Regions from separate parts of the Leptolyngbya sp. ST-U4 genome, predicted to be linked through region 2. Evidence: riboswitches for the same ligand, from Rfam matches in the RefSeq annotation. Region 2 holds a riboswitch; the other holds the start of a gene.
What was found. Region 2 has a riboswitch for cyclic di-AMP ahead of ntrB (nitrate ABC transporter permease). Riboswitches for the same ligand answer to the same signal wherever they lie in the genome.
Positions count from the first base shown of each region.

Region 1: it holds a riboswitch for cyclic di-AMP, as region 2 does, so the genes downstream of both, NDA02_RS01205 (ArsB/NhaD family transporter) here and ntrB (nitrate ABC transporter permease) in region 2, are expected to answer to the same signal.

Region 1 covers NZ_JAMPKZ010000001.1:271,569-287,675, forward strand. The annotation lists gene NDA02_RS01155 (R3H domain-containing nucleic acid-binding protein) at 1-1,121, opposite strand, end outside; gene NDA02_RS01160 (circadian clock protein LdpA) at 1,187-2,428, opposite strand; gene hemF (oxygen-dependent coproporphyrinogen oxidase) at 3,116-4,162, opposite strand; gene NDA02_RS01170 (metalloregulator ArsR/SmtB family transcription factor) at 4,542-4,859, opposite strand; gene NDA02_RS01175 (alkene reductase) at 5,256-6,356, shown strand; gene menA (2-carboxy-1,4-naphthoquinone phytyltransferase) at 6,736-7,593, shown strand; gene NDA02_RS01185 (GIY-YIG nuclease family protein) at 7,639-8,175, shown strand; partial or broken gene NDA02_RS01190 (transposase) at 8,440-9,252, shown strand; gene NDA02_RS01195 (DUF4912 domain-containing protein) at 9,384-10,907, opposite strand; gene NDA02_RS01200 (DUF2993 domain-containing protein) at 11,499-12,338, shown strand; gene NDA02_RS01205 (ArsB/NhaD family transporter) at 12,446-13,783, opposite strand; cyclic di-AMP (ydaO/yuaA leader) riboswitch at 13,899-14,086, opposite strand; gene lgt (prolipoprotein diacylglyceryl transferase) at 14,382-15,278, shown strand; gene cobM (precorrin-4 C(11)-methyltransferase) at 15,575-16,107, shown strand, end outside.
Region 2 covers NZ_JAMPKZ010000027.1:1,309-17,415, reverse strand. The annotation lists gene NDA02_RS23065 (universal stress protein) at 1-512, opposite strand, end outside; gene NDA02_RS23060 (nitrate ABC transporter ATP-binding protein) at 741-1,580, opposite strand; gene NDA02_RS23055 (ABC transporter substrate-binding protein) at 1,626-3,095, opposite strand; gene ntrB (nitrate ABC transporter permease) at 3,356-4,210, opposite strand; cyclic di-AMP (ydaO/yuaA leader) riboswitch at 4,334-4,472, opposite strand; gene NDA02_RS23045 (Hsp20/alpha crystallin family protein) at 4,994-5,512, opposite strand; gene argF (ornithine carbamoyltransferase) at 6,055-6,981, shown strand; tRNA gene NDA02_RS23035 (tRNA-Leu) at 7,304-7,388, opposite strand; gene NDA02_RS23030 (M48 family metallopeptidase) at 7,367-8,239, opposite strand; gene NDA02_RS23025 (HD domain-containing protein) at 8,401-9,033, shown strand; gene NDA02_RS23020 (thioredoxin domain-containing protein) at 9,126-11,180, shown strand; gene NDA02_RS23015 (LysR family transcriptional regulator) at 11,192-12,076, shown strand; gene NDA02_RS23010 (thioesterase family protein) at 12,285-12,710, opposite strand; gene NDA02_RS23005 (helix-turn-helix domain-containing protein) at 12,795-13,172, shown strand; gene NDA02_RS23000 (sulfite exporter TauE/SafE family protein) at 13,298-14,086, opposite strand; gene zds (9,9'-di-cis-zeta-carotene desaturase) at 14,677-16,107, opposite strand, start outside.

The DNA.
Region 1 (16,107 bases), on a different contig from region 2:
AAGGGAGCCGATCGAAAGGTGGTTTGTCCGGCGGCGGGTGGAGGGGTTTCTCGGGCGATGTGGACTTTGCCGGATTCGTCTGTTGTGCGAAGCTGAGGCGAAGGCTGTCTGCCGCGCAGCAGCAAATCTACCGTCTCCGAGACGTTTTCATGCACAACCCACTTGTGTCGCTCCAGAATCTCGAGCGCAATATCAAACGTGGGTGGAGCCTTGCGTTCCAGCACACTCTTCTGGCTGCCCCGACGCCGTGCTTCTTCATCGCTTAAGGTAACAGACTGAATGCCGCCCACAAGATCGGAAAGCGTCGGGTTTTTGATCAGGTTTTCGATTTCGTTGCCGTGTGCCGTGCCCACAAGCTGAACACCGCGCTCTGCAATCGTCCGAGCTGCCAACGCCTCAAGCTCGGTTCCAATTTCGTCGATCACAATCACTTCCGGCATGTGGTTTTCGACCGCCTCAATCATCACATGATGCTGAAGCTCAGGACGAGACACCTGCATTCTTCTTGCCCGCCCGATCGCTGGATGGGGGATATCACCATCGCCTGCGATTTCGTTGGAAGTGTCAATAATCACAACGCGCTTGTTGAGATCGTCTGCCAGCACCCGCGCAATTTCCCGTAGAGCTGTTGTTTTGCCCACGCCAGGACGACCCAGCATCAGGATCGACTTGCCCGTTTCGACCAGATCGCGTATCATGCCGATCGTGCCAAAAACGGCTCGACCCACCCGACAGGTCAAACCAATCACGGCTCCTGCCCGGTTACGAATGGCGCTAATTCGGTGCAGGGTTTGCTCGATGCCTGCCCGGTTGTCGCCACTAAACATTCCGACGCGCTCAACGCAATAGTCCAGATCAGCTCTGGAAACCGGAGTGTCTGACAGATATTCAGAAGTCCCTGGAAAGCGAGCTTCGGGTCTGCGTCCCAGATCCAGCACGACCTCAACAAGCTGATTGCGTCGTGGATGGGAGACCAATTTGACTTGGATATCGGTTGGCAGAATTTCGAGCAGTTGATTCAGGTCGTCGGTGATTTGAAAGGCGGGCTGTGATTGATGTGCTTCAACTTCGATCGCAGAATGCTGGACTGGATCAGAAAAATGATTATCGTTGGATATCATGGACTGATTGATATTCACCTGATTGATATTCACCAAAATTGGGCTAGAGATAAGAGCGATGGACGTTAACCGGATGGAGCGAAGGCGGTCATAGGCTGCTTAATTTGGGAAACGAGAGTGTGAGCGGTTTGGACGGCTTGCCAGAGAAGATCAGAGTCCTCTAGCTGGATCTGGAACTGCTGTCGATCGAAGCTTTGTTCGGAACGGGAAGAATGAAACGGCACAAAGTCGTGTTCAGCAGAAGTACTTAGGGGAAATTGCTGGGAGGATTGTTCAAGCTGCTCAAGAATTGGAGCGAGGAGGGTTCGAGCATAGCTGCCGTAGGCAATTCCGGCAATGCGAAACGGTTCTTCCTGCCGCGCCTGCGAGGACGCCCCATTCCTTGCTACAGCATTAGGGGTTTTATCTAGCGAGAGCAAGCCCAGTGATTTGAGTTTACTCACGGTGTAGTAATTTGTGCCTCCAGCTAACTGAATATATCCAGGTAGTTTTGCCGCCAGCGCTTTTTGACCCAGTTTGACTGCTGCCAGTGTTGCGCCATTGCCAATATCACCACTCATAGGTCTACCGTCGGTTTGCCAAACTAAGGCACAGGGGAGTGGAGCCATGACTTCGTGCAGTGCCCACAGATAATCCACAAAGCCTTCCCCATCGGGGCAGCTAATCGCAATCAGCTTTAGCGTGGGGAGAAATGGCTCGATCGCTTGCCAGAGCCGCTTGAAGTCTGCCAATCGCCCAACTTGCGTATGAATCTCAACCGCATCTACACCAGATAACACCAGAGGGGCAACTGCCGCTGGAGAAAACACATAGGAACGAGTCGAAATTCGGTCAAAGGGACAAATCGGTACACAGCGACCGCAGCCGTAGCACTGGTCGTCAATCACGCCCGCCGATTCGCCATCCAGCCCTCGATCGGTTCCTCGACTAAACACGATCGCCTGTGCCGGACAAACCGTTTCACAGGGGCGGGTGCAATCAGGCGGACAGCAGGCAGGGTCAAACTCAGCTTTACGAAAGTGCGGGTCTTCGCCGTCGTTGAGGCTGACCATCAGCCAGGGTAAACCCTCGATTAAAAAACCACGCTGCTGAGCGGATTTTTGCAGGCTCATCGCCGATTCCAGGGCAGATTGAGCGGCATGAATCACGGCTGGGTCGGCGGCGACATCAATACAGTCGGCTCCAGCAAGCGCGTAGGCGAGGGCTAATGTCCGAACAGCAGGAAGGTGCTGATAACTGGCTCCGCAAATTAATTTGAACCAGTTGCCTTGCCTCAGTGAACGTAGGGGACGGTGCAAATCGGTCACCCTTACATACTAAAAGGTTATAGACAAAATGACAGGATCATTTGTCAGCAGTCTACTACAACTCTTTTGCTTTGATGTGTAGTGTGAACTGCGAAAGCAATATTTTTTACGCATCCGTTCATCTTTAGAAAGATTTCCGCCAAGGGGGACTCGAATCATTTAAGCCCCTCAAAAACAATCTATGGAATCGCTCGTTAACAAGGTTCACAAACGCGATCGAGCATTCTTTGGGTTGCTTCAGACTGAAGCTGCCTCAGTTCAATTGCAGCAATAAATTTCAGCATGATGGCTTTTCCTGATTGAGGTGAATGTATGCCAGCACAGCCATTATTATACTACATTTGCAGCTTGCATACTACATTCAGGTTAGTTGATGGGCGATCGGCTCTGTAGTACCTGTCAGGGTGATTTTCGCAAGCATTGAGGATAGGAGGAGTGTTATGAAATTTCCCATCTGTATTGTTGCCTAGATCCCCTAAGGCTAGGGACTTTGAGGTTTTATTTGCCTGGAACTAAGAGAGCCGATTATTCCTGATTTCAAATTCAGCAGCAACGGCTTAGGAGGTTCGATCAAAGGACATGAAAAAAAGCTGTTGCCGTCATTCAGAACGATCGTCTGAGTTCAGCAACAGCCAGAGCACGTTTTGTTTTGGAATCAACGCGCTACAAAATGCGAGGTTGACGCGACTACTGAATTACATCTCCTTCCCAGTTAAGCCAGTCTTGCGGCTTAAGAAAAATTTCGTAGAGCTGTGCTTCTCTTGTGCCGGATTCAGGCTGATAGCCATATTCCCAGCGTACCAGGGGCGGCAGCGACATCAAGATTGACTCGGTACGTCCGTTGGTTTGCAGACCGAAGATTGTGCCCCGATCGTAAACCAGATTAAATTCTACATAGCGACCGCGCCGATAAAGCTGGAAATCGCGCTCTCGATCGCCATATTCCGTATCTTTGCGACGTTCGACGATCGGCTCGTAGGCAGGCAGAAAGGCATTGCCGCAGTCCTGCACAAAGGCAAAAATTTCTTCCCAGTTGCGCTGATGAATGTTGCCGATCGAGTCACTGTATTGAGCGGCTAGACCCTTCTTATCAGGACCGTGATACAGCGTGTCGCGAGCATCCTGATAGTCAAAGAAAATGCCGCCGACCCCGCGTGTTTCCCCACGGTGCTTCAGATAAAAGTATTCATCGCACCACTGCTTAAAGGTTGGATAGTATTCGCTGTGGTGACGATCGCACGCTGCTTTCAGAGTCTGGTGAAAATGCTTCACATCTTCCACAAACGGATAGTAGGGCGTGAGGTCGATGCCGCCGCCAAACCACCATACCGGACCCGCCTCGAAGTAGCGATAGTTGAGGTGAACCGTCGGGATATAGGGATTCCGGGGATGCAGCACCATCGAAGTGCCCGTGGCATAGAAACCGTGTCCGGCGGCTTCGGGACGCTGAACCAGAATCGACGGCGGTAGATCCTTACCCCAAACCTCAGAGAAGTTGACGCCGCCCTGCTCAAAGATTCCCCCGTTTTTGATCACTCGCGATCGACCGCCGCCGCCTTCTTCGCGCTCCCAGCTATCTTGCTGAAATTGAGCCTGGCCGTCGAGTTCTTGAAGACGCTGGCAAATCTGGTCTTGAATCTGCTTCATAAAGGCACTGACTCGCGCTTTAGAGTCAGCCGGTGGCGTAGTTCCAGAGTTTGCTGCTGAAGTGGGGGGTACAGAAGATTTCACCATAGCTCTTTAAACGCTTCAATCTCTCTTGGTCAAATTCATTGGAACGATACGGAAACAGAGCGGCAGACAAGCTTTGTCAATTGTATTATTGTTTCAATTGTCTTATCTTGAGGCTCTCTTCTTAAGGCTCTCTGTTTAGCCTAGCCCGTTTTTTAGCCTGGTTTACTGAGAAATTCCATGCTTCGCTTTCCGATCGTTTCCATCCTGTTCGCTTCTGTACTTTAGGGGAAGGAGGACAACCGGATCTAGGAGGAGTGACAAATCTTTATATCTATTTGGTTATGAAGCGAAAGAAGCATTCAACCAGGACAGAACGGGTGTGAAAGCTAGCAGGAAAGGGAGTTTTCTTGCATTTCGCCTTTGATATTACTCGCGTTGCTTACTTTGCTGTTAACGAAGCTTTTGCATGGATGCTCTCGCTGAGTACCGGGCAGTTAAACAGGCTAATAAAGCACTCTTTCAGCAGCGATCGATTAATGGCGTGAAACTTGGTTTGCCCTTCTTTGCGAGTTTGCAGGAGTCCCGCCTCGCTCAACGTTTTGGAATGGTGGCAAAACAGTGCAAGGCTAATCTCAAGCTGAGCCGCAATTTCTGAGCCGCTCAGTTCCCCTTCGGTCATAGTGAGCCGCTCCACAATTCGCAGTCGGGTCGGATCGCCTAACGCTGCAAATATCTTCGCCCGTTGTTCAGTGTCCATTGAGGTCTTACCCTTACTCCACAGGAATCGCTACAAGAATTTCTAAGAGGCTGTTTTAGAAGTATGCAATGGGCTGCATTCACCCCCAACCCCCTACAAAGAAGAGACTTTTGATCCGGGTTTCAGGTCAAAGTCTCCCGAACGATCGGGACTTCAAACTCTATTCCGGTTCAAAGTTCCTCAAGCTGGGGGATTTAGGGGGCGGGGCGGGGCGGGTCGCCGTTTGCAGCTTTAAAGTATCTTCTTAGGATGTGATTCCATTCTAGATGGTTCTACCCTACTAATTAAATACTCAAGTAACCACTTGACCTAACAAATCGATCGCGTTACAGTAAAACTCAAATGGTTATTTAACTACTTCTGCTTACCTACTCATCCACCTACCTACCTACTCCTATGTCTACTCTCAAACTCCTCACTCCCATTCAACTCGGACCCTACGAACTGCCAAACCGTCTGGTCATGGCTCCCCTGACACGCAATCGAGCTAGTGCAGGCGACGTGCCGGTTGAACTTAACGCCACCTACTACGCCCAGCGTGCCTCTGCCGGGTTGATTGTAACTGAAGCGTCGCAAATCTCGCCGCAGGGAATGGGCTATCCGGCAACACCCGGAATTTACTCCGCCAAACAGATCGAAGGCTGGAAGCAAGTGACTCAGGCAGTGCATGAGAAGGGCGGACACATTTTTCTTCAGCTTTGGCATGTCGGGCGGATTTCTCACCCGTCACTTCAGCCCAACGGTGAACTGCCCGTTGCCCCCAGCGCGATCGCCCCTCAAGGCATGGCATCCACCTACACCGGGGAGCAGCCCTTTGTTATGCCTCGCGCCCTGGAGCTATCTGAGATTCCTGGCATTGTGGAGGATTATCGACAAGCGGCTAAAAATGCCCTTGAAGCAGGCTTTGATGGCGTTGAAGTCCACGGGGCAAACGGATATCTAATCGATCAGTTTCTTCAGGACGGCAGCAATCATCGCACCGATGAATATGGTGGATCGATCGAAAATCGTGCCCGTTTTTTAATGGAAGTTTTGGAAGCGATCGTTAGCGTATGGGGCAGCAATCGCGTGGGTCTGCGCCTGTCGCCCACCGGAACCTTTAACGATATGCACGACTCCAATCCGGCAGCCCTCTTTGGCTACGTGGTGAAGGAACTGAATCGCTTCAATCTGGCGTATTTGCATCTGGTCGAGCCGCGCTGGGATAACCCCGAAGTGCGCGACAAAACGAAAGACCTAGGCGCACATTTCTTCCGTCCGATTTATCAGGGCAAGATTATCAGTGCCGGAGGCTACAACCGCGAAACGGGAAATGCGGTGCTGGAGGCAGACGACGCAGATCTGATCGCCTACGGCAGATGGTTTATCTCGAATCCCGACTTGCCCAAACGGTTTGAGCTGAATGCCGAATTGAACCCCTACGATCGCAACACGTTCTACGGCGGTGACGGCAAAGGCTACACTGACTACCCTGCACTGGAGCGGCAAATCGCCTAGCTTACGTAGAAACAAAAAATCCCCAGCCAAAGCCAGGGATATTAATCAGGGTGCATCTACCACTACAGTCTTCCGGTATTTCACAATACATCCGGAAGATTTTTTCATATTGAGAACTATCACACGACGTAAAGAATCATTACCACTGCAAACGCCTGAAGGCGCATGGGGACAGGGTTCATGGCAACTTAGTAAATGGCAACTTAATCAGGCAACTTATAAACAGTCCTTGTAAAAAGCTCCTGTAGACGTTTCCTTCTGGTCTGGGTCACGCAGTTTAGAAACCTCCATGACAATTAAGCTCGTTAAATCCTTTTCTTCCCCGATTAATTCTTCCCAAGCGAGTACCCAAGCGAATGCGGGTCAAAAAAAGCTGTGGATGGCTGCGATTAAACCGCCGATGTATAGCGTGGCAATCATGCCGATCGCTCTGGGAAGTGCCGTTGCCTATGCGGAAAGCCAAACCTTTAACCTCCCCATTTTTCTCACCTTTGTGGTTTCCGCGATCTTGATCCTTGCCTGGGAAAACGTCAGCAATGATGTCTTTGATGCTGAAACCGGAATTGATCGCAACAAGCATCACTCGCTGGTGAATTTGACAGGAAATAAAACGCTGATTTTCTGGATCGGCAACCTGCTGCTGACGCTTGGGATTCTGGGCATCGTGTCGATCGCCTGGACCCAGCGCGACTTTACAATTTTGGGAATTATTCTGCTGTGCTGCGGGCTGGGGTATACCTATCAGGGTCCGCCTTTCCGGTTGGGCTATCAGGGACTGGGCGAAATTCTTTGCTTCTTCAGCTTTGGTCCGCTTGCCGTTGCTGCTGCCTACTACAGCCAAACTCAAACGTGGTCTGTCACAAGCCTCGCAGCCTCTGTCATTCTCGGTATCAGCACCAGCTTGATTCTGTTTTGCTCTCACTTTCATCAGGTTGCCGACGATCTGGCAGCCGGAAAACGATCGCCTATTGTCCGCCTAGGCACACAGCAATCGGCTGAACTGCTGCCCTGGGTCTGCGGGAGCCTTTATGCACTAACGCTGCTGGGTGTGGGGCTAAGCATCTTTCCTGTATGGACGATCGCCATTTTTGCCAGTCTACCGACCGCGTATCGCCTCTGTAGCCACGTCGGAAAAAACCACAATCAGCCCGATCGGGTCAACAACTGCAAATTCATCGCCGTCTCGCTGCACTTCTGGAGCGGCATTCTGCTCTGCCTGGGCTTTGCGATCGGCTAATCCCTCATTCCCCCATCTCCTCACCTCTCATCTCCCCATCTCCTCATGCCCCACCCCACGCTTCCTTTTCTCACCGACCTTGAATACCTTCCTTACCTGGACGACGAAGGACAGCTCATCGATCGCCCCTTTGGGATTGGTGTCTACGCGATTTTCGATCAGGCGAAAACCCTGCAGTATATTGGCTACTCGCGAGATGTGACACTGAGCCTCCGGCAGCATCTCGTTCGTCAGCCGCAAAAATGTTACTGGCTGAAGGTGCAGACGATCGAACGACCTAGCCGCACGTTGCTGGAAGACATTCGCACCGCCTGGATCAGCGAAAACGGCACTGTCCCACCGGGAAATGCTGCGGAAGAACCGCTCTGGAGCCAGGCGATCGATGCAAAAGAACAAATGACTGCTGAGGAACAGGCTGCCTTTGCCGCGATCGATGACCTCGGAAAAACAAAACTCCTGAAGCAGATTGCCCGTCGCGTCGAAGCTGAAGTGCTGACCCAGCTAGAACAGCGCGGCGTGAAGATGGCGGTTCGCTTTGATCCGAAACTGAAAGAAGAAGGGCTTTTGAGTTTGAAAAATTAGAAATTTTGTTTAACCTGTTTCAGTTAAAAGGGGGTTTGAGAAATGCTGAATGCTGCCCAAACCGCCCCCCCTAATCCCTCATAAATCATAAATAAGGGACTTTGAGCCGAAAAAGTGAAATCGAGACACTTGAAATCGAGACACTTACACAACCCGAAAACCCACAACCTGAAAACCGAGTCGGAAAACTTATGCTTATCCCTCTTCTGTCACTCTGCGCATAGGTAAATTAGGTTAAAGGGGCTGAACGTTAGGTTGCTGAGCATGATTGAGCAACGAGAACCAGTTGCCACTGTGGGCTTCATCAATGAATACTGTCAAGCCTACCGCCACCTGTTTGAGGATGTCAGGAGTTTTGAGCAGTTCAAGTTTTTGCACGTGGGCCTGTTGAGTGGACTAGCGCGTAAAACCCTACCTGCGATTGCTCAACTCGTTGGTCTTCAAAACGCTCAAAGTCTCCATCATTTCCTGCGCGGTGGTGTCTGGAGCGTTGAGCAACTGAGGGCAGTTCGCCTGAGCCTGATTGCACACACCGTTGGAGAACGCCGCATCGGGTTGTGCCTCGATGAGACGGGTGATGTCAAAAAGGGGCAAGCAACTGACTACGTTGCCAAGCAATACATTGGCAACATTGGACGTTTGTCCAATGGCATTGTTTCAGTTAATGCTTAGGCAGTGGTGGACAAACTCACCTACCCATTGTTGCTCAAGAGCTTCAAGCCCAAATCCCGGCTCGAACCCGATGACTCGTACAAAACCAAACCGCAACTTGCCATTGAAATTCTACAAGAAGTCAAAGCATTGGGCTTCGAGGTAGAGCTAGTTTTAGCGGACAGTTTGTATGGCGAAAGTGGGGATGTGATCAATACCATCGAGCAGTTCGGATGGTCTTACATTGTTGCCCTTCGCTCGAATCATGGTGTGCTTGTCGGACCGGGACAGCGAGTGCGCTACAACCGTTGGCGAGCATACGATCAGGCGCAGGTTGGACATCCCACCGAGCGCCGTCACATCCGCGAAATCATCTTCGGTGCGCGGCGCAAAACGCGCTACTTCCAAATTACCAAAGAGGGATAAATAACAAAAAGGCACGTTCTGCAATGCAATAAAAAATCCTCCATCTAAGATGAAGGATCAAGCTTTGTTTGAAGCACTGCCATTTTGACAGCGTTAGAGGAAGTTCGGGGAAATCAAACCGAGATTTTTAACTATGGCAACCACTCGACGATCGCTTCTTCCTTAGTATTTGTATTGCGTTCGGGCGTGGTGCGCGTAAATTCCAGGTGAACCGATCGCGTTTGCTCACCGTCGGCGGCAACTGCCATGATCGGGAAGTGAATCATGCCGTCCTGGAAAGACATCTGGAAACGGAATGTGCCGTCTGGATTGAGCTGAATTGGACGACCGCCGATCGTTACGGTAGCATCGGGTTCAGTTGCGCCATACACAATCAGTTCAGCATCGGCAATCAGCCAGAACTGACGCGGACGCATCGACGGTGAAAGCCCTGCTCCCGACATGCCCATGCCCGACATGGTATACATTCCTGCCCCGGACATGCCCATCCCCGAAGTTGTGTACATTCCTACCCCGGACATGCCCATCCCCGAAGTTGTGTACATTCCCGCGCCCGACATTCCAGCCGCACTCATGCCCACGCCAGACATCATACCCATGCCGGAGGTGGTGTAAGCTGTGCTGCCCATCATGCCTACCCCAGACATTCCCGCGCCCGACATTCTAGCCGCACCCATGCCCACGCCGGACATTCCCATGCCAGAGGTGGTGTAAGCTGTGCTGCCCATCATGCCTGCGCCCGACATTCCCATCCCGGAAGCCGTTGGCACTGCCCACTTGCCTACCCCCGATGGGAAAACATAGGAGCTGATTGCCTCTTCGGGAACCTGCTGCATCGAACCAAATACAGACCCTGCAACGCGCTGCGTCTCGGCAGACTGCGCCATTTCAAACACGCGATCGTAAACAGGACTAGCAACGCTTGCCACACTTGCCAACTGTCGGGTCGGATGAGGAAGCTCCTTCACCGTCTTGCCGCGCAGGTCATCTTCCCAAACAACAGTGATGAACTGGTCATCGATCCAGTCTGAGGGATAAACAGGCGGAATTCGCACCGGAGCCGATCGCGCCAGCATCAGCCAGCGACCGTCAAACGCCACGTAGCCAATTTCCACCACGTAATCTCGATCGCTTACCGGAATTGGCAAGTACCACTCCCGCGCCAGTTCGTCGCATTCATATTGCTGTAAGCTGTGCGGACGCTGAATTTCAACATTGATATCAGTCACGTCATAAAACCGCAGTGCCAAACGCACGCCCCCCTGCTGGCGCAGTTCTTCTTTTCGAGCCTTAGGAATATCCCAGTAGGCATAAGCCCATTGCGGGTCACGGGGCAGCAGCATGATGCGGGTTTCGCTATAGCCATCTGGCAACTCAGGCAATCCCTCATCTACAACGGCAAGAGCTAAGGCTGCCTCAATTTGTTCAGTTTGCTCTACATCAAGCCCAACATCAAATTTCGCTGCTTCCACTTCTGCCTGTGCTTCTAAAGAACGAGTTGAACTGGAAACAAACCGCGCCCGCTGAATTTCCTGGATTGAGCTAAGCAACTGGTCTTTTCTCATGCGGCTATAACGCGAGATGCCCAACTCGCTCGCAATTCGGCGGAGCTGCCGGAGGGTCATTTCTTCGATCGGCGGACGTTCTGTTGACATGGTCAGACCTCCAGATGTCTATCGTTTGAGCATGAGTGCCTTGATTCAAAGCTGAGAAAGAGAACAGAAACGACTGAATAAAGCTGGGAGTTCAATCCAATATCAAACCCATCAGTCTTTGGGATCGCAGGGGATCAATGTGTCCCTATCTTGCAGAAAATCAGCCTAAGAATCAAGTAGTTCAAAGCCTGATTCTAGTGAGATCAACGGAAACTCAGCGATCGGAACAGCAATAATGTCATGATTTTCTGACAAATGCCCGTTTGGGATCGGGTTGTGGGATCGACAATATCAAAGTTTCATGACATTGCGAGCCAACTGTCAGTTACGCTAGAAGCCCTGAAAAACGGAATGTAAGAAAGTTGTCCTTCCAGAGTGCTGGGAATCCCTATCTGCTTAGAGGAGATGCTCACCCCAATCGTCTGCCGTTGCTTAGCAGTCGATCGCCTGAATAGGTGTTGTAGGGTACGCAGTGCTTTTGCTTGTCGGCAACTCTCTATTTGCACAAGCCGTCTAGACTGTCACAATGGCTAAGGCATATTGGCCATGCTAAGGCTGACTCTAAGACCTGTTCATTTTTTACACACCATCATGTCTACCGATCGCCCCACTCAGGAACCTGCACCCCAACCCGATTCTCGGCAAAGTCGGCTGATTAGCAGCGTTCTGGCTCCGGCAGTTCGGCTGTGGCTGCGATCACAGGTTGAGTCTGTCGCAGATCTGCAATTTCAGCTTGAAGGAGGCGATCGACAACTCCTCTCAGGCTATGTGCCAAAAGTGTCGATCGCTGCACGGCAGGCAGTTTATCAAGGGCTCCATCTGAGTCAGGTTGCGCTGACAGGCGAAAATATTCGCGTCAATTTTGGGCAGGTTCTTCGCGGCAAACCCCTCCAATTGCTCGAAGTCGTCCCGGTCTTTGGTAATCTGACGCTGCACCAGCGCGATCTCACCGCTTCGCTTCAGGCTCCCCTGCTGGCAACTGCGCTATCCGACTTAATGACCGCTCTATTTCAGCCCGAAACGCGCCACCTCTTGCCCCCGGAACTCACTGCTGCGATTGGAACAGGTACGATTCACATCACTCAGCCCCAAATTGAACTCGGCAATCAGCAGCTTATCCTTGGCGGCATTTTGGCAAGTGCAATGAATAATTCCCCCGTCCGAGAACCTGCGATCGATTCGCTCCAACAAGGAACTGCTTTGCCTCGCCTCCCCTTTTTGCTGCGAACCGGAATTACGCAATTCAACGGCAGCCAGCTTTGCCTTGATCGTCCCGAACTGTTGCCCACGCTCACCGCAACCCAGGGAACTCCACTGCCCCATCTCCATCGGTTTGCGATTGATCTCGGTCAGGAAGTCGAGATTCAGGAACTCCTTTTGGAAGCGGAAAGGCTGGTGTGCCGGGGGAGGGTTAATGTAGTACCAGCGTAAGAAGTTATCGCGATCGGGTGCAGTAAACCTGCCAGCTCACCCCTCATTTCCTCATCCCCTCGGCTCCCCCGCTTACCAACTCCCGCTTATCAACTCCGGTTCACTAACTAAAGAAAAAACCTCCCCACCATATAGATCGCCGCCGTCAACAACTGCATCAGCATGACCGGAATCCCGTATCGCAGAAAAGTTTGGAACGGAATACGCTTGCCGTGCTGTTCTGCAATTCCTGCCGCCACAATGTTAGACGATGCACCAACGAGCGTTCCGTTACCGCCCAGCGTTGCACCGTACATCATTGCGTAAAACAGGGGCAGGACTTCAGTGGGAAACTGCCCGTTAAAGTCGGGAGTTAGCACTTCTGCGCTCACCAGCCCCACGTTAACGACATACTGCTTCAGCAGAGGAACCATTGCCACGACCAGGGGAATATTGGGCACGACGCTGGAAATAAGACCCACAAACAGGAGCAATGCCAGGGAACCCAGCAAGATATTTTGACCGAGGATGACGGCAAGAAGTCCTGATAAATTTCCAATAATGCCTGTTTTTTCGAGTCCGCCAATCAGGACAAAGATGCTCATAAAAAACAGCAGCGTACTCCAGTCAACATCGCGCAGAATATTGTGAACGGTGTCGATTTTGCTTTGGTGTGCCAGCAGGAGAGCCAGGGCAGCACCGAGCAGAGCAGACGCAGCCGGAGAAACGGGAATTGGCAGCAATTCGCCTGCCACAAAAAACACGAGTACCGCAACCACAATGATTCCGCCGAGCGCCAAAACACGGGGATGATTGATTTTGGGGTGGGGCAAGTGTTCCAGGTCGGTTAGCTGCTTATGCCAGATAGGGGAAAACAGGAACGGGGTCATGATCAGCAGGGTGACGATCGCCGCCGCGCCGCCCAGACTGAGCTGTGTAAGGTAATCCAGAAAGCTGATATTGACTGCATCCCCTACAATAAACGTTGCCGGATCGCCCACCAGCGTCAGCAGCCCGGCACTATTTGCCACAAACACCATCAAAATCAGCAGCGGCACAAAGTCAACGCCTACTTCCTGTGCCATCGGCGGAATCAGCGGAGCCAGAAGCATAACGGTGGTTGCATTCGGCAGCACGGCACAAATCGGCGTGGTAATCGCAATAATGCCAATCAGCAGCCGCTTTCCCTGCCCCTTTGCCAGGATGACTATCTGGGTCGCCAGGTAGTCGAAAATCTTGGTGGGTTCAAAGGCACGCACCAGCACCATTACGCCAAAAAACAGTGCCAGCGTCGGATAGCTGCCGCCCACGTAGTCGATCGCCTCAGTCAGCGTCATAACGTTGGTAAACACCAGCAACAGCGCGCCCAAAAAAGCTGCAACTGTAAGGTGAATCCATTCGGTCATTACAAACAGGATCACGCCCAGAAACGCTGCTCCTGCGACCCATGCCTGCCAGTTTTCCATCTTCCCCGCTTCTCCGATAAGACGATACAGACTTGGGAAGCTGAGGAGCCAGATCTTTGCAATCACTCATTCCAGAAATTCATCCCGGAAATGTCACAAAAATGCTGTCTCTGCTCAGTCTTCTCCCTTTGCCGACGGAGTTAGTTGACGGGCTAAGGCTGGGAAATGCCCTTTTGCAATCGAGACTCAACGCTAAGCTAAAACCCAGGCATTATCCTGACCGCAAATACGTCCCAAAAATTGATTCCTCCGTTTCGATTGCGCCGATCGAATGAAGGCGGTCGAATTAGGCTGACTTGATTCCAGCGATTTGAAATTAGGGAAATCCGATAAATTGCCGATCGGAGGTTTCGCCTTCGGGTCGGGAAAAAGCTCCTTTATTCCTTACTGAATTCAGCAATTCAAGCGGATTTGATACGAAATCACCAGGATTGGCTCAATCGTAGCACTGGTTTTCCGGGCATCATACCATTCTTGGTTTGAATGCAGATTTGGCAGCGATCGTACCGTTTTGCGATTTGCAGACTTGATGCCTGCCCAAATCCCCTTTCCTGAAGTCGATACAATCAAGGGAATTGCTTTTTTCGCTTGAGGCACTATGCAATTGAACTGGCAATTAAATTTGTGGCTCGCTGTGTTTACGTCTCCCGGACCCATGATCGGACCCCTGCCGATCCGCTGGTATGGATTGCTGATTGCCTCAGCCGTGCTGATCGGGGTGACGTTATCGACCTATTTGGCAAAAAAACGCGGTGTCAATCCAGATTTAATGAGCGATCTGGCGATTTGGCTGGTGGTGGCAGCGATTCCGGCGGCACGGATCTACTATGTGGCGTTTGAATGGGACAAATACGCCAGCAATCCCTCAGAGCTGATTGCAATCTGGCATGGGGGCATTGCGATTCACGGCGCGATTTTGGGTGGCATGATCGCCACGCTAATTTTTGCGAAACTGAACAAAGTTCCCTTCTGGCAGCTTGCCGATCTGGTGGCTCCGTCTCTGATTTTGGGACAGGCGATCGGGCGATGGGGCAATTTCTTTAACTCTGAGGCATTTGGCAGACCCACGAATGTGCCCTGGAAATTGTTTATTCCTCCGGCGCAGCGTCCTCCCGGCTATACGCAGTTTGAGTATTTCCATCCCACATTTCTCTACGAATCGCTGTGGAATTTGGGGGTGTTCGCAATTTTGATGGTGCTGTTTTTCCGGGGGCTGCGCGGTAAGTCTTCGCTGAAGCTGGGAACCCTCTTTCTCACCTATCTGGTATGCTACAGCCTGGGACGTTTCTGGATTGAAGGACTGCGGATGGATAGCCTGATGCTCGGTCCACTGCGAATCGCTCAGGTTGTGAGTCTAGTTGGAATTGCGATCGGGGCGATCGGCTTACTATGGCTCTATCCGCTCAACCGATCTTTGCCGGATGTCGTGTCGATCGCAGAAGTAAACGAAGCAGCGCGAGCAAACGCTCAGGATTCGGACAAAAGCCAGGTATAAATTGATTTTGATTTCTTTCGTAGTAAACCTCACCCAAACCGCTTATCCACAGCACCTGCCTGAGGATCTACCAAAGCACTTTCGTAAAACAGAAAAGCCCTAGAGCAATTTCCAGGGCTTGAATCAGGGTGCATCTATACCCTACTTTTACCGATGAACGGTCAAATGGGGGAATTTACGGATGAGATTTATCTAGTTTTTACAGAAGTTCTTGCTTTCTCAAAGTTTTTACAGGAACGACGCAGTGCTGTGCGACAAATTTAACTTTTGTGTGATTTCATAGAGCCGAATCAACCATGACGACTGAATTTGAACATCGATCAATACCCGCTGAAGATCAGTCTACTATTGCCCCGGCAGTGTACATTGTGGGGGCGGGACCCGGCGACCCAGAGCTTTTGACCCTGAAGGCATATCGGCTGCTGCGTCAGGCAGAGGTCATTCTGTTTGCCGATTCGCTTGTGCCGACTGCGATGCTGCAAATGGTGCATTCTGACGCGGAAGTGATTCGGACAGCAAACAAAACTCTGGAAGAGATTTTGCCCGTTATGGTGGATCGGGTGCGATCGGGTAAATCCGTTGTGCGCTTACACTCGGGTGATCCGAGCTTGTACGGAGCGGTGCATGAGCAGATGCAGGCACTTGTCGCTGCCGAGATTCCGTTTGAGGTGATTCCAGGAATCAGTGCGTTTCAGCTTGCCGCCGCCAAACTCAAGGTCGAACTCACCGTGCCCGGGCTGGTGCAGACCATCATCCTGACGCGAATTAGCGGACGCACCCAGGTTCCCGCCGCCGAAGAACTCTCCTCGCTTGCCGCGCATCAGGCGAG
Region 2 (16,107 bases):
GATCGGGCTGACTGGGTTTGAATCGTTCTGGGTTGATAGACGGCTGCTGCCTGCGATTGGGGTTTGGATTGAACTGCCGTTGCAGTTTGCTTCTGAATCGAGGGGAGACCGCCAACCTGCGCTTTTTGAAGAGACTGCGATCGGAGTCCGTTCAGATCAGGAGCGGCAGCGCAAGTTAACTGGAGCGAGTTGCAGCTATCCAGCACATAGACGACGTGAACGGTAACAGATTTGTTGGTCGCGAGTTTCGTTTGATGAGCAATCCAGAAGGCAAAATCGAGAGCAGTTTGGCTATTCGGAGAACCATTGTAGCTGATGACAATATTGGTCGTTTCGTCGATCGATTCCGAAGTTGCCTCAGTAGCGTCAATTGCTCCCTTGGCGGAACTGCTTGACATCTCAGCAAAAGAATTCTGCGTCGGCGCGACACCCGGATACAAAAGCATTTGCTCACTGAGGTTGTCTTGTCCAAGCGCGCTTTGCAGGCGCAGCAGCATCGGTTGAATTCTCATAGTCGGTGTTGGAGGAGCAAGTGAGGAAATGGAAGCTAAAAGCGGCAGACGGGTCAGCGTGAAATTTAAGCGATCGCTTTACAGTTTCCTAAGGGAAACAAGCTTTGGGATCAATGAAAAACAGACAGGAATCAACAGAAACATTAGAGGGATCAATTGCAGTGTAAAGCTTCCTATTTGCCCTACACAGTCCTCTTTAGGAATAGAACGGGCTTAATTTAACAAAGATTAAAGTTGGTCATCGTGTCCGAAATGACGATCGAGGAAGTTGAGCGCGTGGTTCCGCAGTTCGTAGTATTCAGGCAGTTCTCGCAGCTCCTTCGGCTGGCGCGGATGGGCAAAGGGAACTTCCAAAATTTCGCCAATTTGGGCAGCAGGTCCATTCGTCATTAAGATAATTCGATCGGACATATACAACGCCTCATCCACATCGTGAGTAATCATCATGACCGCCTGACGGTGGTTTTCCCAGATATCCAGGACTTGCCGCTGGAGCTTGCCCCGTGTCAGCGCATCGAGCGCGCCAAAGGGTTCATCCATCAGCAGCACCTTGGGACGAATCGCTAAAGCGCGAGCAATCCCCACTCGCTGTTTCATGCCGCCCGAAAGCTCATCAGGATATTTTTCTGCCGCAGGGGTCAGATTCACCATTGCCAGATGTTCGTTGACAATTTCCCGCTTTTCTGCTGAAGAGAGGTTCCTCAACACTTCATCCACTGCCAGCCGAACGTTTTCTCGCACCGTGAGCCAGGGCAGCAGCGAGTATTGCTGAAATACCATCATGCGCTCCGCTCCGGGTTTACGCACTTCGCGCCCTTCGAGCCAAACAGAACCAGACGTTGCCTGTTCTAGACCTGCCACAATCTTCAGCAGGGTCGATTTGCCGCAGCCCGAATGCCCGATGACTGAGATGTATTCATCTGCGCCGATCGTCAGATTGATGCCATCCAGAATCACGGTCTGGCCACCTCCGGCGGCAGGATAAGCTTTGGTTACATTCTCAATCCTAAGAAACTCGGCTGGGTCACGCAGGCGATCGGTGGCGGGGAAGGTAAGCGGTTTGATCATGAGGTTCTCCGGGTGTGAGGGGGTGAGTAAGGGGTGAGGGGTCAGCTAGGATAAATAGAAGGGTTTGGGGCGATCGGCTCGAATTTCAAAGCTTTTCAAGTAGCCGACCGGGTCGCTGGGATCGAATCCTTTCTGGTCGATAAAGACAGTAGCGGGTTCTACTTTGTAGTCTTCGCTGGGGCAGTTAATGCCCATTTCGGCAGCGATGTCGCGGTAGAGGTCCGATCGCCAGGCTTTTTTCGTCAGCTCGTCTGCGTTTGCCGGAATTTCGGGAATCTGTCCCCAGCGGGCGGCTTGCGTCATCAGCCAGAGACTTTGCGATCGCCACAAGAAGGTGGAATGGGCGTTGGCGGGTTCGGCGAGGTCGGTTGGGAAGTCGTAAAAAATGGTGGTATCGGCGGCAGCGATCGTCCGGTCTTTGCTATCAAAACCGCCATAGTTATATTCGCCAATAATGCCTGGACCCGTAAACTTGGTTGCACATTCGGGCAGTGAAGGCAGATTGTCCGGCGTGATCAGGGGCGGGGTTTTGCAGGTTTTCGGTCTGGCTCCGGTGAACGATCGCCCGGTGATAATCTTTGCAACTTCGGCGCGATTCTCCGGCTTGCTGCAATACTGACAGGCTTCGATCATGGCTTTCACCAGCGATCGATACGTCTTGGGATTTTCATTAATAAAAGGCTCCATCACTGCTAGCAGGCGATCAGGATGTCCGCGCCAGACTTCCTTTCCTTGAGCAAAGGTGAAGCCAATTCCTTCATTCCCCCGAATTGCGCGAGTGTTCCAGGGTTCTGCCACCATGTATGCCTGCATTGCACCAATTCGCATATTCGTTACCATTTGGGGCGGCGGCACAATAATCACGCGAAATTCGCTCAACGGATCAACGCCTGCGGCAGCCGAGACATAGCGAATGAAATATTCATAAATCGCCGAACTGAGAACCACTGCCCAAATTCGCTGATCCGAGGGCAGACCTTCAAAATAGCGACGGAAATCCCGCCCGAATGCCTCCAAATCACCCTTGTACTCATGCCAGGGGCGAATCCCCGATTCCCACATGGCACGATTCATGGTCATTGCATTGCCATGGCGGTGGATGGTCATTGCGGCACACATCGGGGCATGGCGCGCACCTTCTGCGCCAATTCGGGCATTGGTCACGGCTCCTGAAACCACGGGTGACGCATCCAGCCGACCAAAAATTACGCCATCTCGTGAGGTTGCCCAGCTTGCTTCGCGGCTAAGCTTCACGTTCAAGCCATATTTGCGAAAGAAGCCTTTTTCCCAGGCAATCGCAAAGGGAGCGCAGTCATTGACAGGTACATAGCCAATCGTTAAATTCGGTTTTTCCAGCGTTTGGGGATCGATGATCGGTTCTACTTCAGCCGCCATTTGCGGCAGTCCTTGCGGCGCCCTATTCGCACTTACCGCACAGGAAGCCAGCGTCGTTGCAGCGACCGAAGCTCCGAATCCTTTTAAGAAGTCACGTCGATTGAGACGATCGTGGTTCATATTGGTTTGGGGAGTGGGGAGTGGATAAAGGATGGAAAGTCGGAGGGATGAGAGAATGGGGAGGTGAGGAGCGGGTTTTGCGGTTCGTTCTATAAATGGGGAGCGTCTTGCTGCTCAACCTGATTCAACAGACAGTAGAGAGACTGTGGAAATGATTGACGCAAAGCTGATGAAGTAGATTAGGAAGCTCTGACGCAAGGGCGATCGAGAGATTTTATCCCCTGCTCACTTACCCCTCACCCCCGGATTCCCCCACTTGATTAGGCTGCCGACTGCGATCGAAAACGACGACGAGTGACAAACTGCTGAATTTTGACCACGATAAAGTCCAGAATCAGCCCGGTTAGCCCAATTACAACCACCGCCAGGAAGACCGAGCTAAGGTTCAAGCGGCTCCACTCATCCCAGACAAAGAAGCCAATGCCTACACCTCCGGTCAGCATCTCGACTGCGACGATCACCAGCCATGCAATGCCCAGGCTAATGCGCAGCCCGGTGAAGATATAGGGCAGACTGGCAGGCAGAATAATTTTGATAACTCGTCTCCACTGAGGCATTTCCAGGACTCTCGCCACATCCAGATAATCTTTGGAGACGCTGGATACGCCAAGTGCAGTGTTAATAATCGTTGACCAGAGCGACGTAATGAAGATGACGAAAATCGCAGAAGGGTCTGCCAGGTTAAAAATTGCCAAGGCGATCGGCAGCCAGGCCAGAGGCGAAACGGGCTTCAGGATTTGAATAATCGGATTGAGTGCCAGCATTGCCTGACGCGACATCCCAATCAGAAATCCGGCGGGAATTGCAACCAGTGCGCCTAGGCTAAAGCCAATCAAAACGCGCCGCAAACTTGCCATCAACAGCCAACCAATTCCCAAATCGCCAGGACCACGACGATAAAACGGATGCAGCAAATAGTCCATGTTTGCCTGAAGTGCCTCTGGCGGGGTGGGCATCAGGTCGCTGTTAAACAGGGCAATTATCCACCACAGCAAAATCAGACCTGCAAATCCCAACGCAGGCAGCAGCACAGTTTCTTGCAGCACGACTGGCTGCACACGCCTCCAGGCTGCTTGTCCGGCAACGGCGATCGAACCCACAAATTGTACAACCATCCTGAACTCCTCAGGGTTGAAGGTGGACAGAACAACGGAACCACTGTCCAACAGTCAAGGATACTGACGAGCTTTAGCACGGTTGCCCAAAGACGGTTATCCAAAGACAAATTGCCAAAAGCTTCAGTCTCCCCTCAATGCCGACGGAGTTAGCTGACGGGCTAGGACTGAGAGGTGTCCTTCTTGCGATACGCCCCAATATTGGTTCCTCCGCTTCAGTCTTCTTTGGTTAGGGTGAGACTGAATTAAGCTGACTGTTCGAGATTAATTTGAAGTGCATCCATACTAACATCGCCCATTGCGTCCGTCAATCTCTCTACTGCTAAAGCAATCGAATTGCTTTCACCATTGTGTTTGCTTATTCAGCCGAAGGTAGGCGATCGATTTTGCGAATTTTTGATTACAAACGTTGCGTTTCTAAGTCGAACGCAGAAATAAACGCTGTAAATGATTTCAATAAAGTTGGTTGAAGAACGGTGAGTGCAGGTGAGTGCAGTAAATATGAATGTCAAGGCAGGTTTAGCAGGAGTAATATCAGCTTTAGCTTTAGGATTTGATGCAGAAATTATGATTTGATGCAGAAAATTGATGCATTGAAGATAGATAAAAATTGGTTTATTAAACCATTGGTGTACCAATACAAAAATGGTGTACCAATACAAAAATACAAAAAAGCAAGAGGCGATCGACCTCCTGCTTATTGCGCTATCTGTTTAACTCAAATCTAATTTGTCTAATTTGCGTGTCGCTTACTCCAGAGGCGGCTCAAAACCGCTTAAGCTCTTAGCTGTTGGCTTCGGTAGCCTGTGCCTCATTCGATCCGGTGACGGCTGCTGTCGCGGGTTCGGTCGTCGGCTCGATCGTAGGCTGAGCCAAGTCTGTCAGATTCAGCTTCACCACTTTGTTGCGAACTTCGACGACTTTGGGCAGCGTCAGGGTCAAGATGCCATCTTTGTATTCGGCTTGAACCTGATCGTTCTGCACAGTAACCGGAAGCGGCACAATGCGGCGGAATTTACCGTAGCGAAACTCGGACTTCATAATGCCGTTGGTTTCGCCCTGCTGCTCACTGCGATACTCACCGGAGAGAGCAACTGCTTCACGGCTCACTTCAACGTTGATATCTTTCACATCCATGCCGGGAAGTTGAGCTTTCAGCGTAAATGTTTCACCGCTATCATGTAGTTCGATCGCCGGAGCCCAGCTGTATTCGCTCGGTACTGCAATCTCATCAAACACTCGATCCATTTGACGGCGGAGCGTTTCCATTTCGCGCCAAGGATTCCAATATCTCACTAACATCGCTCTATCTTGTGTGGGGTAATTGAAACGTTTAATCCTCATGTTTTGATTATGTCTTGCACCTCAACCCGGAGACAGTGAGGAGAACTGTACAGGAATGGTGAAGTTTCCCGAAAAAAGACGATCGAGTGAATAAGTAAGCGCATTGTACGCAAACAATTTTTGAAGCTTAAGTCGAGTTGAGAGGTAACAAAGCGGTTTGCTAGCTTGAAGGTATGGCAAAGTACTTCAAATTTCAGTCGTTACTTAAGTAAGTTACTTGAGTAAACGGACAAAGCCTGAGCCTACCAACTGCTGTGCCAACACTTGTAATCCGATTTCTTTTGGAGATTTATTCAGGCGAGTAGGATAAGAACGGCTCCCTCTTTGCTGATGCTCGAATTCAGTCTGCTGAGTCAAGCCCCTAGGCGGTAGAAGGAAAAAGTTCTTGGTGACAGAACGAGAATTGCTCAGGAGTTGAATTGAACACTGCACGATCGCAGAAAATCTGGTAGGGTTTTAGTTTCCGGAATTCAAGAAACCCCTACTATCAAGCTTCAGAAATGAGCGTAGCGACATTATATGGGCGGGATCTGCTAAGCATGGCGGATTTAAGTGTGGCAGAACTGCGGGATTTGCTGGATCTGGCGATCGACTTGAAAGCAAAGAAGCTCAACCCGCGCTGCGAAAAGATTCTGGGTCTGCTGTTTACCAAAGCTTCGACACGCACCAGAGTTAGCTTCTCGGCGGCAATGTATCAAATCGGCGGGCAAGTACTGGATCTCAACGTCAACGTCACCCAGGTGAGCCGGGGAGAACCCGTGGAAGATACAGCGCGAGTGCTCGATCGCTATCTGGATGTGCTGGCGATTCGCACCTACGAGCAGCAGGAGCTTGAAACCTTTGCCCGCTATGCCAAAATTCCCGTGATTAATGCTCTCACCGATCTGGAGCATCCCTGTCAGGTGTTAGCCGACTTGCAGACCATCAAAGAAGAATTTGGACAGCTCGACGGTTTAACGCTTGCCTATGTCGGCGATGGCAACAACATGGCAAACTCCCTGATGTTGGGCTGTGCCTTAAGCGGTATGAACGTTCGGGTTGCTGCTCCTGCTGGCTTTGAACCAAACGCCGGAGTTCTGGAGCAGGCAAAAGCGATCGCAGGCGATCGAACCGAAGTGACCCTCACTCAGGACGCGCAAGCCGCCGTTCAGGGCGCACAAATTGTTTACACCGATGTTTGGGCGAGTATGGGACAGGAAGATCTGGCAGACAGCCGCATTCCCGTTTTTATGCCCTACCAGGTGAATGAAGACCTGATGAATAAAGCCGACTCAAAGGCGATCGTGCTGCACTGTCTTCCGGCACATCGCGGCGAGGAGATTACAAACGGCGTGATCGAAGGCAACCAATCGCGGGTCTGGGACGAGGCAGAAAATCGGCTGCATGCTCAAAAGGCATTGCTGGTAAGTGTGTTGGGCGTGGAGTGAACAAAGTGGATTGAAAGAGAGGGAATTGAATAAAAAAAGAGGGAAGAGATAGTGTCCCTTCCCCCGATCGGTTTGAATTTTGATTAGATGGGTTGCCGTCCTTCAGTTTCTTCCGCAGCATTTGAGTTTGTTTGCGGAGCTGTCGCTGTCGGGCACTGCCGCCTTTTCCTTTATCGTTTCTGCCCTGCTTGCGGGGAGATTCCCATCGCTTCAACCGTTGAGCCATGATCCGAACCCTCCTCGAATTTAATCTTGCTTGAGTAATTCAGCTTTACTAATTCACTTCTTTACTAATTTAATTTTAGTAATTTACTTAAGTCTATGGGCAGAGGGAGAATCGAACTCCCATGAGGGGTTACCTCGCCACATTTTGAGTGTGGTGCGTCTACCAGTTTCGCCATCCGCCCTTTTCAGCCTCATCATTATAGCGCATCGATCGCTTCTGGAGAATCCCTGCGTATTCCTGGCTGCTTGCCCAACGATCGACTTCTCTAGCTCTAAGTACCGGGAGGGGATGGCTTAGCGGCGTGGTTTGCATCTGGCGCAGCAGCTTGCCCACATCATCGGTGGTCATGGTGTCATACGATCGCGCCTGTGCTAAAAATGCATCCAGATTGAGCTGAGAGGCAAGCGTAGGCGAACCGCCACTTAGTTTCATGAGCACCGAGGCAACCACACGCGGCTCTTGAGCAACCAGCAACGCAGCGCGATCACAGGTAAATTCTGCACAGCGCACCCATTCCATTAACTGAGTCTGCAAACTCTGTGCCAGCACCGCACCCCAGGAGGGAACCTGTCCGGCAGCCAGCACCAGCACATTCACTAGGGTCATATAAACACTGTGTTCGCACTTGAGATGCCCCAATTCGTGAGCGATCACTGCCTGGGTTTCTTCAGATGTGAGCATATCAATCAGCGATGTATGCAGCACAATAAACGGCTGTTTGCCTCGCATTGCAAAAGTGTAGGCATTGGGAACCGGATGCTGCCGCACATAAAGCTGAGGCGGTTCCAGGTCAAGAATTTTGCAGGCTTCCAGCAGCAGCTGATGTAAATGAGGCAACTGCTGATCGCTCACCAAAATGCTAGACGCAATATTTTCTAAATAGAAGAATCGTTCTGCCACAGGTCCAAGCACCGATCGCACAACTAAATCCATCCCCGGAATCTGCTTGAGTGCCTGAGTTGCCTCACGATCGAGCGGATGGCGAAAGTCGTTAGAAGTTAAACCGACCAGCAGAGATTTGGGAAGAGACATAGGGGCAATCGTGTGGTGAAAAAGTGCCTGCTCCCATTCTAATCAAACCCCCTACATACCCACTGATTCAATCTAAACGCGATCAAGACGCTCACCCCCTCATCTCCCACCCCCATTCACACTAAAATAAAGCGTCAGCCCACCTCCCTCCACCTCCCACCGTGCAGCAACGACTCACCCAACAAATTCAATTCATCCTGGAAATTGATCGCCTTAAGCACATCCTGCGGCAAACCCTGCTGGTCGATGCATCACGGCAGGAAAACAGCGCAGAGCATTCCTGGCATCTGGCAATCATGGCGATCGTGCTGGCAGAGTACGCCCCTGCGGGAACAGACATGAGCCGCGCGATTCAAATGCTGCTGATTCACGATCTGGTTGAAATTGATGCAGGCGATACCTTTTGCTACGACGTGCAGGGCAATCTGGACAAAGCCGATCGAGAACAGCGTGCCGCCGATCGCATTTTTGGCTTATTGCCGCCGGATCTGGAAGCCGAGCTGCGTCTTTTATGGGAAGAGTTTGAAGCGCGGGAAACGGCAACGGCTCAATTTGCGGCTGCACTCGATCGCATTCAGCCCCTCTTGCACAACTACAAAACGGCAGGCGGAACCTGGAAGAAACACGGCGTTTCGATCGATCAGGTCTGGAAGCGGATGGAACCGGTTAAGCAGGGCACGCCTGATTTGTGGGAGTGGGTCGAAGCAATTGTGGCGGAGAGTGTGGCTGCGGGATATATTCGATTACCCCTGCGGGAAACTGCGGAGCAAGCGGCGCAGCAGGCAACTCTATAGGAAATGACTGAGGCAAGCAGCCCTTTGTCATCAGCCCTTCGTAAATCAAGCTAAAACGCTAGACTCAACAGTGAAGCGTTCCGGCTGCTGTTATGACCAATCGCCTCGCTCAGACTCAGAGCCTTTATCTCCGCAAACATGCCGATAACCCGATCGACTGGTGGTCGTGGTGCGATGAGGCATTAGAGAAAGCAAAACAGGAGAACAAGCCGATTTTTTTGTCGATCGGCTACTCTAGCTGCCACTGGTGTACGGTGATGGAGGGCGAAGCGTTTTCTGATCCGATCGTTGCCGATTATCTAAACGCGAACTATGTGGCAATTAAGGTCGATCGCGAAGAACGCCCGGACATTGACAGCATTTATATGCAGGCACTCCAGCTCATGACGGGACAAGGCGGCTGGCCCCTGAATGTGTTTCTGTCGCCGCACGATCTCCTGCCTTTTTATGGGGGAACTTACTTTCCGCCAGAGGCGAAGTACGGGCGACCGAGCTTTTTGCAGGTCATTCAGGCACTCCGAAATTTTTACGACACCGAGGCAGTCAAGCTTCAGGCAGTGACGGACGAGCTGCGGGAACGGTTGAAGCAGGGCGCGACGATCGAGGGAAATGGCGAACTCTCTGAAGAACGCTTGCAGGAAGGGCTACGGGTCAGTCTGACGGTACTAGCCGCGAAGGGAGGAGGGCCAAAATTTCCCATGATTCCTCACGCGATGACTGCCCTGCACAGTGTTCGGTTTCAGCACAATGACCCGGATTTGAATCGGCTGACCGTTTGCCAGCAGCGCGGCATGGATCTGGCATTGGGTGGCATTTATGACCATGTGGCGGGTGGGTTTCATCGCTATACGGTTGATCCGACCTGGACAGTGCCTCACTTTGAGAAAATGCTTTATGACAACGGGCAGATCATTGAGTATCTGGCGGAGCTGTGGGCGATCGGAATTCAGGAACCTGCCTTTGCCCGATCGATCGACGGTACCGTCCAGTGGCTTCAGCGCGAGATGACGGCTCCTGAAGGGTACTTTTATGCGGCGCAGGATGCGGATAGTTTTCCTCGTCCAGACGATCGTGAACCAGAAGAAGGCGCGTTTTATGTCTGGAGCTATCCAGAACTAGAGCAGATTCTCACGCCCGAAGAATTGACCATTCTGGAAGCCGAATTTAGCGTCAATCCGGCTGGCAACTTTGAAGGCAAGAACGTTTTGCAGCGATCGAGGAGCGGTGAACTTGCTTCGACCGCAGTCGCCGCGCTAGAAAAACTATTTACCGTGCGCTATGGAGCCTCTGCTCTGGACACCACCACATTTCCCCCAGCACAGAACAATCAGCAAGCAAGAACTTTGCCCTGGAAAGGACGTATTCCGGCGGTGACCGATACCAAGATGATCGTCGCCTGGAATAGTCTGATGATTTCGGGACTGGCACGATCGGCTGCAGTCTTGCAAAACGGGGCGTATTTCGATCTGGCAGTCAGGGCGGCACAGTTCATCTTGAATTACCAGTGGCAGGATCACCGTCTACATCGGCTCAACTATGACGGGCAGGTCAGCGTCATTGCTCAATCGGAAGACTACGCGCTACTCATCAAAGCTTTGCTTGATCTGCATCAGGCAAGCTTGAGTCTGGGACAGGACGGTCAACAATGGCTCGCTCGCGCCCAGGAAGTGCAGTGTGAGTTTGAAGAATTTCTCTGGAGTCGAGAGCAGGGTGGCTACTACAACACCGATGCAGTGAGCGATCTGGTTGTGCAGGAACGCAGCTACGGTGACAATGCCACACCTTCTGCAAATGGAATCGCCGCGATGAACCTGATCCGGCTGTTTCTGCTCACGGAAGATTTGCAATGCTTCGATCGCGCCGAGCAAACGCTGCAAGCTTTTAGCACTGTGATTGAGCAAATTCCGCAAGCCTGCCCTAGCTTAGTGAGTGGGCTGGACTGGTTCCGCTATCCGACGTTGATCCGAACCACGCCTGACGAAATCGCAAACCTTGCTCAGCAGTACTTGCCAACGATCGCCCTTCGCCTCGACTCACACTTGCCCCCCGGTGTAATGGCAATGGTCTGCAAAGGCTTGAGCTGTCTGGAGCCTTCTACCGAAAGCGAACAAATGCAGCGTCAGATTCAGAAAGCGTTGGGCGTTTAGGATCTGTGCCGATCGAATTTCGCCATTTACGCTACTTTGTCGCGGTTGCTGAGGAACTGCACTTTGGTCGTGCCGCCGAGCGGTTGCATATTGCCCAGCCACCGTTGAGTCAGCAAATTCGGCAGTTAGAAAATGAGCTGGGTTTTCAGCTGTTTCACCGCACAAAGCGATCGGTCGCCCTGACCGAAGCCGGAGCCGTTTTTTTGCAGGAAAGTCGCCGGCTGCTTTATCAGCTTGAGCAGGCAATCCAGACTGGACGGCAGGTTAGCCGGGGCGAACAGGGGCAACTCGTCATCGGGTTTGTCAGTTCTGCGGCGTATAACGTGCTGCCGCCGATTCTGCGATCGTTTCGGGCGGCTTTTCCTGAAGTGAAGCTAGAACTGCATGAACTGACGACCGATCACCAGCTTCAGTGGCTCAGCGATCGTCGATTAGATGTGGGCTTGGTGCGTCCGCCGATCGACGATCTGCTGTTACAGGTGCAAACTATTTTTCAGGAACCTCTGGTGCTGGCACTGCCCGATCGCCATCTGTTTGCCCAGGAGCCGATAATTTCGCTCAAGGCGATCGCTGCCGAGCCATTTATTCTGTTTCCGCGATCGCTGGCTCCCGGCTTGTATGACCAAATCATCAGCCTGTGTCAGCGAGCCGGATTCAGTCCCACCGTTGTACAGGAAGCGATTCAGATGCAGACGATTATTAGCTTAGTCGCCGCCGAAATTGGGATTGCGATCGTCCCCGTCTCCCTCAAAAACCTGCAACGAACGGGGGTGATCTACAAGCCTTTGCAGGAAGAAACACCCCAGGCAGAAGTGGCGATCGTTTGCCGTAAATTGGACGTCACGCCAACTGTCCAGCGATTTTTAGATTTAGCCACTCAAATGACTCAAAGTTAAAAATTTAGGCATTCCTGAATCAGGAAATCATTCTCGAAACCATTCTGCTGTTTCAGGGTTACAAATATTCTGTAATCAATTGGGCGATCGTCATCTTAAAGCATGAGACAAATACTGACCTGTTTCCTGCTTTTTCAGCACACTTTTCTTCAGCACACAAGCCGCTTTACCCGTCGCAGATTACCTCAAACTTCAATTGTTGTATTGCTTACGCCACAAACTCTTGATACTTCTGCTTTAACCTTTCTGGCATACGAATCGGCTTGTTGTTTTGTAAATCAACAAAAATACCAACTTGTTCACCAAGAGCCGCTACTTTGCCATTGACAGAGATCACTGCATTAACAGTCCATCGCAGCGATTCCATTATCTCGATCCACATCTTGCCGGTTGGAACGTCAGAAATTTTGATGGGCTGCTTGTAATCAATTTTTGTCTGCACAATGACAGGCGCAATTCCATTTTTGAGTTGTTCGTCCAACGGGAAATGACGGGCTAGCATCTCTAAACGTAAATCTTCTAACCAACGAACGTAAACAATATTGTTGACAACACCCGCAAAATCAATATCGTAAGTTCTAACGGGTAGATGAATTTCGACCTCAAACAGTTGCTTCTGTGCCGTTGTGTCCATGTTTAGCTTTTAATTTGCAAGTTAGGCTGTAGCTTAGCAAGAATAGCTTGTAAAATGCAAGTAACTAAGCTGCTATATCTAGCCATGATCCAGCCAAAACGCTCTTCTTGCCCTGTCTCCTGTACGCTAGATTTGATTGGCGATCGCTGGACGTTACTTGTCATCCGAGACATGATGTTCTTTGGAAAGCAACGATTTGAAGAGTTTTTAGAATCCCCTGAGGGAATCTCGACTAATATCTTGGCAAACCGCCTCAGACTGCTTGAAGAATTAGGTTTAGCAGAAAAGCAGCCTTACAGTAACCATTCCCGTCGAATGAACTATCAACTCACCGAGAAGGGAAAAAGCTTGCGTCCTGTTTTGAAAGTCATCACTGCTTGGGGTTTGAAGCATATTGCTGACACACAGATTCCTCAAAGTAATCCGTCGGATGCCAGTAACTGCAAAGCAACTGAACCATGAATCCCGATAGGCAAACTTTCAACCATCGTCGCCACAGACATCTTAAGCAGTACAACGTTCCCCTAGGCGCTAGTAACCTTGAACTCAGCATCAATGACTTGCGACTTGCGGCTGTAAGGGGGTTGTTATGAGGCTGGCTTGTGCTGCGCCAGCTTCAACGCTGACAATAGTAGAATTGGGCCCAAGATTAGATACAACAGAGAACTTGATACATACCTTAAAAGATTACTGCCAATAAATGCACCCAAAATTGAACCAGATGCCATTGAAATGATAAATCTTTGCTCTGTTTTAACTTCCTTAAGTCTTTGTTGGCTTCTGTACTTAAACAGACCCATCAAAATTGTCGGAATGCTAATCGCAAGGCTCAAACTTCCTGCCAGCTTAATATCAACGGAAAATAGCAAAATGATTGTTGGGATAATCAACTCTCCACCTGCCACACCCAACATACTGCTGAATATGCCAATTACGATTCCTGCCAAAAATCCAAAGCTGATTCTTAAAAGGCTTGGTAGTTGCAAACTCTCAAGACTGAAAATGAGGTTATGCCCGACCAGCACAACGCTAAGAAAAATCAGAAAAGCGATGACAATTCGGTTTAATACTCGTTCGTTGATTCGCGTTGCATAATGAACTCCAACATAAGAGCCGATTAGAGAGCCTGCCAGAATGTTGATGATCACTGCCCAGTTCCCAGCAACATTTTCCAGCCTCACAACGCCGCTTCGAAAAATGAATGAAAATGTCACTGTGACAAGGCTGACAATGAGGTTGATGATAATTGCTTGTAGAGTTCGATAGTTAAAAACGCTGACTAGGACAGGTAAGCGGAACTCCGCACCACCCAGACCTATCAGTCCGCCAAGCACCCCAACCAAAGCACCCCAACCAAATGCCCAAAAATTTCGCATTCAACTCCTCCACTTCGTAACAGAAGTATTATGAGCGATGTGCTTTGAGGTTGAGGTAATCAATAGCAGCATTTAACTCTGACTCCCCCACAAATGGTTTCTAGCTGCACCCTCACCCGAAAACGAAGCCGGATAACTACTGATTGGGCTGGATATTTCCGTCTAAGACCCTGGAGTAGCGATATAGGCAGAAATAGTTTCGTCTAAGATCCCGATTCAGCTAGTTAGGTAGAAAAATTCAGGATAACTCCCCTTCATTGCCTCAAAGCTCGATCGCCTCAAACCAGTTCTCGTGAGCAGGTTTAACGAACTCTGCCCATTCCGCCTGATGAAAAAGAGCAGATCTGAAGTATGGGAACAAGAAAGCAAGTGAGCAAAACGATCGACAAGTTTTACGTGAAGCGAATCGCCAGTAACAGAGCGCAGGTGACTCGATCGTCCGAGATGCGTTTGTGCAAGGCAAATTGATGAGCCTTCTGGAGCGATCCGCCCAAAAAATGCTCAACCCCTCGTCCCTTGATTAAATCTAACGGGGGAGGGGTTTGGAGGAGGGAGGTTGGGCTTTGCCAATCGCCTAATCCTTAAATCGCCTAATACTTAAACAGTCCGGCTCCCTGAACTTTGTATCCGGTGGGTTCGAGGATGCGGGCAGCAGCTTGCTTGCCGGAGATGGTTGCGCCTTCCATGCTGTCGATATAGTCCTGAGCGGTGTAGCTACCTGCTAGGAAGAAGTTGGCGATTGGCGTTTTTTGGGATGGGCGGTAGGGGTCCATGCCGGGCTGTTCGCGGTAGAGGGACTGCGCCAGCTTCACCACGCCAAACCAGGTCATATTGAGTTCGCGGGATGAGGGAAACAGATCGTGAATTTGCTTCAGCGCGTGTTGAGCAATTTCCTCGTTGCTCATTTTGATAAACGGATCGCCGGGAGTGAGAACTACCTGCATCAGCGAACCCTGCCCTTCCCGGTAATAGTCCTTGGGACTGGTGAGTGCCAGGTCTGCAAAGCAAGAGAAATCGGCATCTGCGCTGTAGAGCAAATTGTCCATGCCTGCGGCGCGATCGACCTGCTTTCGCAAAGCCGGATCATTCATTTCTGTGACCCAGCCATCGAAGCGCATTTGCACCGTGACGACCGGAACCGCTTCCAGCTTGTAGATGTTGTTAAACTCCTTCCACTGGCGCCATTCCTGCGGCAGCAATCGCTGAATTCCGGGCACATCACAGGCGGCAAGGTAGGCATCGGCGGTAATGGTTTCTTCGGTGTTGCCCTGAGCAATAGATAAACCTGTGACGATCGTTTGTCCGTCGCGTTCCTCAAACAAAATGCGGCGCGTCTGGCGACGGGTGTGGATTTTTGTGCCCCGGTCTTCCAGGTATTTGACGATCGGCTTGTGCAGATATTCGTCGGGGGAGCCTGCCAGCAGATTCAGCCGTGAGGCTTCGGTTTTGGTCGCAAACATCAGGAAGATTGTCAGCATGCAGCGTGCCGAAATTTCCTCAGTGTCGATAAAGCCCAGGGCGAGGGCGATCGGGTTCCACATCCGCTTGAGGCTATTCTCAGAGCCACCATGACGGCGAAACCAGTCGGCAAAGCTGATGTTGTCGAGCGATCGAATCCACTGCATCGCCAGGTCATAGCTCACCAGACCGGGAACGACAGGACTTGTGCCAAGGGCGATCGCATTTTGCAGCTTGTCGATCAGCGAGAGCTGTTCGGTGGTAAAAAATGCCTTTAGCCCGTGGAACGGCGCACCGAGCAAAAACCGGAAATCGAGTTTGCCGACCTGCCCGCCGCGATTAATGAAATTGTGAACGTGTTCCTTGGGCAGCAAATTCTCAAACGCGCCCACATGCTTCATCAAGGCAAACAGGTTGTAATAGTTGTTGAAAAAGACGTGCAGTCCCATTTCTACATGGTTGCCGTCTGCGTCGATCCAGCTTCCGGCTTTGCCGCCGACAAACGATCGCGCCTCAAAAATCTCAACTTCGTGCCCTGCATCGACCAGCTCTACTGCTGCCGC